DNA from 2 places in the Paenibacillus sp. YAE3 genome. Region 1 is predicted to be linked to the other one. Evidence: a T-box and tRNA genes for the amino acid it is inferred to sense, from the RefSeq annotation. Region 1 holds a T-box; the other holds one or more tRNA genes.
The links. A T-box is a leader RNA that pairs with one kind of tRNA and senses whether it is charged. The one in region 1 lies ahead of leuS (leucine--tRNA ligase), so its partner is inferred to be a tRNA-Leu.
Positions count from the first base shown of each region.

Region 2: it encodes a tRNA-Leu, which carries the amino acid that the T-box ahead of leuS (leucine--tRNA ligase) is inferred to sense. The anticodon was not compared.

Region 1 covers NZ_BAAIYF010000008.1:279,173-283,382, reverse strand. Annotated here, with positions in the region: gene AC27KL_RS17500 (class I SAM-dependent DNA methyltransferase) at 1-717, shown strand, start outside; gene AC27KL_RS17495 (GNAT family N-acetyltransferase) at 972-1,325, shown strand; T-box leader at 1,538-1,783, shown strand; gene leuS (leucine--tRNA ligase) at 1,884-4,210, shown strand, end outside.
Region 2 covers NZ_BAAIYF010000009.1:174,910-179,119, forward strand. Annotated here, with positions in the region: gene AC27KL_RS18665 (MFS transporter) at 1-390, opposite strand, end outside; gene AC27KL_RS18670 (helix-turn-helix transcriptional regulator) at 529-1,371, shown strand; tRNA gene AC27KL_RS18675 (tRNA-Leu) at 1,510-1,592, shown strand; cyclic di-AMP (ydaO/yuaA leader) riboswitch at 2,058-2,261, shown strand; cyclic di-AMP (ydaO/yuaA leader) riboswitch at 2,371-2,546, shown strand; gene AC27KL_RS18680 (hypothetical protein) at 2,724-3,116, shown strand; gene AC27KL_RS18685 (potassium-transporting ATPase subunit F) at 3,248-3,325, shown strand; gene kdpA (potassium-transporting ATPase subunit KdpA) at 3,385-4,210, shown strand, end outside.

The DNA of each region.
Region 1 (4,210 bases):
CCTTACCCCGATTGGCTCCGATTTGCCCGGGAGGCTTGGGAGAAGCATGGAAGCATGCCCAAAAGCGTCGTGGAGCTGGGGTGCGGCACGGGCAGCATCACGATACCGCTCGTCAATTCGGGCTTCGAGGTCATCGGGATCGACTTGTCGGCGGACATGCTGTCCGTGGCCAGAAGGAAAATGGAAGGCACGTCCCAAGGCAGCAGGCTTTACCGCGAAGGCTCCATCCGTTGGGTCCAGCAGGACATGCGGGAATGGGAAGTCCCGGAGCCGGTGGACGCGGTGATTTCTTTTTGCGACTGCTTCAGCTATTTGCTGGAGGAGCGGGACGTCGTTTCGGCATTTGCCCATACGTATCAGGGGTTGAAGCCGGGGGGGATTTTCCTGTTCGACGTGCATCACCCGAACACGATCATCCGCTATGCCGAGGAGCAGCCTTTCGTGTGGGACGACCGGTCGGTATCGTACATCTGGACATGCGAGCTGGACGCTCCCCGCTGCGAGATCGAGCATCATTTAAGCATTTTCGCCAAGGAGGACCAGAGCGATTTGTATCGCCGGTTCGAAGAAACGCATGTGCAGCGCGCCTACGATCCGGAATGGATGAAAACGGAGCTGGTGAAGGCGGGTTTCCGGGACGTCCAATGTTATGCGGATTTTAAGTGGGTGGAGCCCGGAGACGACGCCCAAAGGCTGTTTTACGTCGCGATCAAATAGATTGGCTACAAAAGGATAGAACGAGCCGGCCGTTGGAAATTGCATTTCCGGCGGGCCGGCTTTTTTGTTATTCAAAAGGTTTATGTTCCGTCAGTCCCCGCAATCTTCTGAATCGGTGTTGAAGCTGCGTCCCTATTTACAGGGTTAATCTGGATGGTCGTTATGCTGCGCCCGCTATTCGCTCGGGAGGAAACACGGAAGTCCGCGCCGAATACATACGTCGAACGGATGACGGAGTAAGAGGAGGAGTGGGCGTGACAGAAAACGCGGGAGAAGTTACGATCAGGGAGATCCGGCCAACCGATTATCGCGACGTTTATTGGCTGAACGTGGATTTCAACCCTAATTTCCGCACGTTTTCGGAAGAGAGGGTCAAGCGGCGGATCGAAATCATTGCAAGCAAAACCAAAGACGTCGTTTTTGTTGGCGAGCGGGACGGCCAGGTGATCGGATACATCCACGGAAGTCCGTATGAGCTGCTTTTTTCGGACTCCTTGGTTAACGTTTTGGGGTTTGTCGTTAAAAAGGAGCTTCGCAATCAAGGAATCGGAAGCTTGTTGATCGGAAGGCTTGAGCAGTGGGGAAGGATAACGGATTTTCCGGGATAAAGCTGCTGTCCCATCCCAGCAGAACGCAGGCCCACCGGTTTTACGAAAACCGCGGCTACGTTTTTACGAAGGACCAAAAAAATTTCATCAAAACTTTCTTCTGACGCACGGCATTAGACTTTAGGAGAAGGAAGCCCGAAAAAGTGAGCGGATTGACTAGAATTCGGGTTTTATATATAATATGACTTAATGTTTGACAACAATTTCATGACATGATGGCAATGATGAGGGGTAGTAGTTTCGGCGGTGTCACCCAGAGAGCCGGCGGTCGGTGCAAGCCGGTTGACGAAGCGGAATGAACTCGCCTCGGAGTCATGGTTTGAACGGGGGACGGATGAACCCTCCTTTCGTGAAAAACCATCGCCTCACCTCCGTTAAGGGTGCAAAGGGAGCGGAAGCAAAGCATGTTTTCCGTTAACTAGGGTGGTACCACGGGAATCAAACCTCTCGTCCCTAGCGCTAATACGCTATGGATTGCAGAGGTTTTTTTAATGAGATTCACGCGAATGATGCGGCCGCGCAAGGCGTCCGCCTGACTGTATGAGGGGGCATTAGTAGATGAGTGACAATCAGCAGGCTCAGGGGTATCATCCCCAGTCGATCGAGCCGAAGTGGCAAAAGTATTGGGATGAGCACCATACGTTCAAAACGGGCGAAGATCCCGGCAAACCGAAATTCTATGCGCTGGACATGTTTCCGTATCCGTCCGGCGCCGGCCTTCACGTAGGCCATCCGGAAGGATATACGGCGACCGACATCGTATCCCGCTATAAAAGAATGCGCGGCTACAACGTGCTTCATCCGATGGGATGGGACGCGTTCGGCCTGCCGGCCGAGCAGCACGCGCTCGATACGGGCGAACATCCGCGCGACATCTCGGTCAAAAACATCAACAATTTCCGCCGCCAGATCAAATCCCTCGGGTTCTCCTACGACTGGGACCGCGAGATCAGCACGACGGATCCGGAATACTACAAATGGACGCAGTGGATTTTCATCCAGCTGTACAAAAAAGGCCTCGCTTACGTGGCGGAACTTCCCGTGAACTGGTGTCCGGCTCTGGGCACGGTGCTTGCGAACGAAGAAGTCATCGACGGCAAAAGCGAACGCGGCGGCCATCCGGTCATCCGCAAGCCGATGCGGCAATGGGTGCTGAAAATCACCGAATACGCCGAGCGCCTGCTTGAAGATTTGGAGGAGCTCGACTGGTCCGAAAGCATCAAGGACATGCAGCGCAACTGGATCGGCAAATCCAAGGGAGCCGAAGTGAATTTCGCCATCGAAGGCCATAGCGGCCAGTTGACGGTATTTACGACGCGTCCGGACACGCTGTTCGGCGCCAGCTACTGCGTGCTGGCTCCCGAGCATGAGCTCGTGGCCGAAATCACGACGCCGGAGCAGCAGGAAGCGGTCAAAGCGTACCAGGACCTTGCCGCCCGCAAAAGCGATCTGGAGCGCACGGATCTGGCCAAGGACAAAACCGGCGTATTCACGGGCGCCTATGCCGTCAATCCGGTCAACGGCGCGAAACTGCCGATTTGGATCGCCGATTACGTCCTCGCGGGTTATGGAACGGGGGCCATCATGGCGGTGCCGGGCCACGACACGCGCGACTGGGAATTCGCGAAGCAATTCGGCCTGGACATCATTGAGGTCGTCAAAGGCGGCAACGTGCAGGAAGAGGCTTACACCGGTGACGGCGAACACGTCAATTCCGGATTCCTGGACGGGCTGGGCACCGAAGAAGCGATCGCCAAAATGATCGCATGGCTCGAAGAAAACGGCAAAGGCCAAGGCAAAACGACCTACCGCCTGCGCGACTGGCTGTTCAGCCGCCAGCGTTATTGGGGCGAACCGATTCCGATCCTCCACCTCGAAGACGGAACGATGAAAACCGTGCCGGAAGACCAGCTTCCGCTGATGCTGCCGGACATCGACCAGATCAAGCCGTCGGGAACCGGGGAATCCCCGCTTGCGAACGTGACCGAATGGGTGGAAACGGTGGATCCGGAAACCGGCATGAAAGCGCGCCGCGAGACCAACACGATGCCGCAATGGGCCGGAAGCTGTTGGTATTACCTGCGGTTTATCGATCCGCACAACAAGGAAGCGCTCGTTTCGAAGGAGAAAGAGCGCGAGTGGATGCCGGTCGACCTCTACATCGGCGGCGTCGAGCACGCGGTGCTTCACCTGCTGTACGCCCGTTTCTGGCATAAAGTGCTTTACGACCTGGGCGTGGTCAGCACGAAGGAGCCGTTCCAAAAGCTGGTCAACCAAGGCATGATCCTGGGCACGAACAACGAAAAAATGAGCAAATCGCGCGGCAACGTCATCAACCCGGACGAAATCGTCGAAACCTACGGCGCGGATACGCTCCGCATCTATGAGATGTTCATGGGGCCGCTGGAAGCGACGAAACCTTGGAACGAAAACGGCGTGGAAGGCGCGCATCGCTTCCTGTCTCGCGTATGGCGCCTCGTCGTCAACGACGACGGCAGCCTGAATCCGAAACTGACGGACGGCGAAGGCAGCGACGATTTCAAACGCGTATGGCATAAAACGATCAAAAAAGTGACCGAAGACATGGAGCATATGCGTTTTAACACGGCCATCAGCCAGCTGATGATTTTCATTAACGACGCCTACAAAGCCGACTCGCTTCCGCGCAAAGCGATCGAGGACTTCACGCAGCTGCTGTCGCCGTTTGCGCCGCATATCGCCGAAGAGCTGTGGGAGCGCCTCGGGCACGAGGGATCGATCACGTACGAACCATGGCCTGTTTTCGACGAAGCTTGGACCGTGGATGCCGAAGTGGAAATCGTGATCCAGGTGAACGGCAAAATCGTACAGCGCGCCAAAATCGCCAAAGACATGAGCCAGGAGGC
Region 2 (4,210 bases), on a different contig from region 1:
CGCTAGCGAGGCCGGCGTCAGAGCCGCGCCTCCGATGCCCAAAACGGCGCGCAAGGCGATCAGCAAGCCAAGCGAAGGGGCGGCCGCGGACAAGGCCGAAGCGGCCAGAAACAGGACCAGGCCTCCGGCATAGACGCGGCGGGCTCCCAGTTTGTCGGCCAGCCCGCCCATCGAGAGCAGGAAGCCGGCAAACACGATCGTATACGCATTGACGACCCATTGGAGGCCGGAAATCCCGCCGCCAAGGTCGGCGCGGATCGCGGGCAGCGCGACGCTGACTACCGTCGTGTCCAGCAGCACCATAAAGTATCCGATCGACAGTCCGAGCAGCAGCAGCGCTTTAGCCGGCTTCCAGCGGCCGTCGGACTGGATGTTCATCGCTTTTTCCAAGACAATCCCTCCGTAAAAGGCAAATTCGGCAGTCATCGCCGTTACCGGGAAAGTGTATAATGGTTCTTATCATGGGACTAGATGAGGGTTTATCCTAGGAGAAATTCTCCTAGGGAACGGGAAGGGGAGGAGAAGCACTTGTGGGAAAAAGCGGATGGGGAGCGTCTTCGGGAGCTTGCCCAGTTTTTGCGCACCCGGCGCGCCCGGATGACGCCGGAGCAGGCCGGTTTGAAGGTGGAGGGGCGCAGGCGGACTCCGGGACTTCGGCGCAGCGAGGTGGCGCTGCTTGCCGGCATCAGCGTCGATTGGTATACGTGGCTGGAACAGGGCCGAAACATACAGGTATCTTCCCAGGTGACGGAGAGCATCGCGCGCGCCCTGCAGCTTGATGCCGATGAAAAAAGACATCTGTTTCTGCTTGCCTTGCAGCAGTATCCCCCCGTTTCGGGGGAGGCTGCCGCGGAAATTACGCCGGCGCTTCAGCGGTTTCTGGACCTGCAGGGAACAAGCCCGGCTTACGTGACCGACCAGCGCTTAAACATCGTGGGATGGAACCGGATCGCCAGCATGGTGTATGGAGAATATGAAACGATGCCGGCAAGGGAACGCAACTCCGTCTGGCGTACGTTTACCTCCCTGGATGTCCGCAGCCTGCTCCGGGAACGTTGGGAAGCCCATGCCCGGCACCGTCTGGCGCAATTTCGGGCAAACTACGCCAAATTTGCCGGGGATCCATGGTGGACGGACATGATCGGTGAATTAAACCGCGCAAGCGAAGAATTCAGGGCGTGGTGGCCGCGGCATGACGTCTTAAACGGCCCCGAAGGGAAAAAAATCATTCATCATCCGGCCGCGGGCAGGCTCGAATTCGAGCAGGTTTCGTTTGTGACGTCCGACGACCCGGATTTGACCGTCACGATCAACGTTCCGACGGCGGAAGGTGATACGGTCGCCAAGCTGGGCAAGCTGTTGAAGGAATGAATGGGCTTTGGTCCACGGCCCGTTTTTACGCAACGGTTCATATATTCCCAGGGATCGGACTGCATAAAAGAAATAAACTATTTACATATCGTGATAATCGGTGTATAATAACAGAGTTGCTGCAAAAGTTAATATTATGCGGTAGTGGTGGAATGGCAGACACGCTATCTTGAGGGGGTAGTGGGCGTATGCCCGTGGAGGTTCGAGTCCTCTCTACCGCATTGACGATCTGACCGAGAAAATCCCTGTTTTGCAGGGATTTTTTTGTTGCACCAGGCAATGTTTCGCTATCCAAGCGTTCGTTCGTAAAAAGAAGCTTTTGCCGCCGCGGGAAATTCCATAGACTCACATATAACGAAAGAGGCCAACGCGGCCTCTTTTTTGTTTTGCTCCATTCTTTATGCTTTTAGGTCGCCATAGGGCAACGGTTCACGATTCGATTGGGCCCGGCCGGTTTGCGGAAAAAGGGATCCGCATTCAAAGGAACGCAATAGAAGGGGGCTTTCGCATCCATTGCCAAAAACGCGAAAAATAGAGAGCATGCGAGAGCTTGGCGCAGATAAAGACTTTTGTAAGCGATAACCTGTATGATAGGGTCGCCATTTTACGCGGATAACGATTTCGCGTCTCCTTTACATCCCGATGCACGCGGGTGTATGATTCAAATCGTAATTGAACATGTTTCCATTTTTAAATCGCTGAATTTCCGTTTGAAGAAGCGGAAATCGGGGGAACCAATCGCGCGTCCCGTCGTCCGGTGTGAGAGTCGGAAGGCAGGGAGGCGCCGGGGTGAATCCTGCGAACGGATGCCATGGATCCGATCGCGGGTAGAGCGACTCTCACCGCTCGAATCCGTCAGCTAACCTCGTAAGCGTCGCCTGAGAGAGGAATGATGAAACTTGTGATCGATGAACATCGGCCGCAGGGGATCGGATGACCTCTGTGGTTTTTTATTGCCAAAAACGCAACGTTGCACAAAATGGATGAAAGTCAATAGAAACGTCTTTAACGCTGAATTCCGGCTTTGGCCGGAAGCGGGGGAACCAACGCGCCGTTTGCTTCCACAAGCGGATGGCGCCGGGGTGAATCCCTTTGTCCGAAAACCGGACGGGGGAAGGGCGACTCTCACGCCCGAATCCGTCAGCTAACCTCGTAAGCGTATCGGGAGAGGCCCCATTCGTCGTGAGCGATATTTCATGGCTTTCTTTGGTCATGGATGTTGGAAGCCGCGGGAAAGAATCCTCTTTCCTGCGGCTTTTTTTTATTCGGGTCAGCATTTCGGATAAGCATTTTTAATAAAAGGTGCGATTGTTGCGGATTGCCCGATCCAGAAACGAAAGGAGGCGAGAGCCGTGGAGGAGGAACTCATCGTCGTGACGGCCCCGAACGAGGCCGGGCGCAATTTTATCAAGCTTTTGATCTATCTCAAGCGGCCTTTCGCCGCACTGACGAACAATGCCAAGGAAGAACGCGATCTGAAGAAGCTGGGCGTCTCCAAAGTCATCCGGCTCCATACCAACAACACGGAGGAATGGGTCGTGCCTGAGTGGCGGATCGGCCGGATTTTTATATTCGAAAACAGTTTGAATTTAACGTGCCGTTACTTGCAAATTTGCCGTGCTTGGACGCCGGATTCCATCTACGTAATCACCCGGGCGCATCACTCGCCGGGCATTTACCGGGGGCTTGGCGCGGATCACGTCATTCACACGTTGAACGGCGAAGTCGGATTTTTGCTGAAATAAGGGATTTGACAAGGAGAGCGTTGAACCATGATGGATTTTTTAATGATTTTAACGCTTGCGGGCGTGTTCGGAATCTTTTTGCTGTTCCTCATCTGGTGCGGCCATGTCGTGGATGGGGGAGGCGAAGGCCGATGATCGTGGTTTTGGTGCTGACGGCGTTTGTGTTCGTCTACCTGGCGTATGCCTTGATCCATCCGGAACGGTTTTAGAAAGGCCGGGCGGAGCAGGCTTAGACGCCTTCACCCGCTTATAAGAGGAGGAAACGATTTTGGATATATTGCAGATAGGCATCGTGATCGTGGTGCTGCTGCTGTTGGTCAAACCGGCAGGCAGTTATATTTACCACGTGTTTTCTAACGAGGCGAACTGGATGGACCGGATGTTCGGTCCCGTGGAGAAGTTTTTTTATGCCGTCATCGGTCTTCGGAAACGCTCCGGGATGAGCTGGAAAACATATGCCTTAAGCATGATGGCGACGAACGTTGTGCTTGTGGCCGTAAGTTACGCGGTGCTGAGATGGATGGGCGGACTGCCGGCAAACCCGAACGGGACGGGAAACATGGAGGCGAGCTTGTCCTTCAACACCGTCATCAGCTTTATGACGAATACGAACCTGCAGCATTACAGCGGGGAAAGCGGCATGTCGTATTTGGGGCAAATGATCGTCATCACGATGATGATGTTTACGTCGGCCGCGTCCGGCCTGGCCGTGGCGATCGCTTTCATGCGGGGCATAACCCGCCGCGGGGACGGACTCGGCAACTTTTTCGAGGATTTCGTCAAAGCCCATGTCCGGGTGTTCCTGCCGCTCGCGTTGATCGTTACCCTGGTGCTTGTGGGGTTGAAGGTGCCGCAGACGCTTGATCAGGCGGTGACCGTGAACACGCTTGGCGGCGCTGTGCAGCATATCGCGATGGGGCCGGTAGCGTCCCTGGAATCGATCAAACATCTGGGAACGAACGGCGGCGGATTTTTCGGGGCGAACTCGTCGCATCCGTTCGAGAATCCGAGTCCGCTCACGAACGTCATCGAAATTTTAAGCATGTGGACGATATCGGCCGCGCTGCCTTACACGTTCGGGCGTTTCGCCGGCA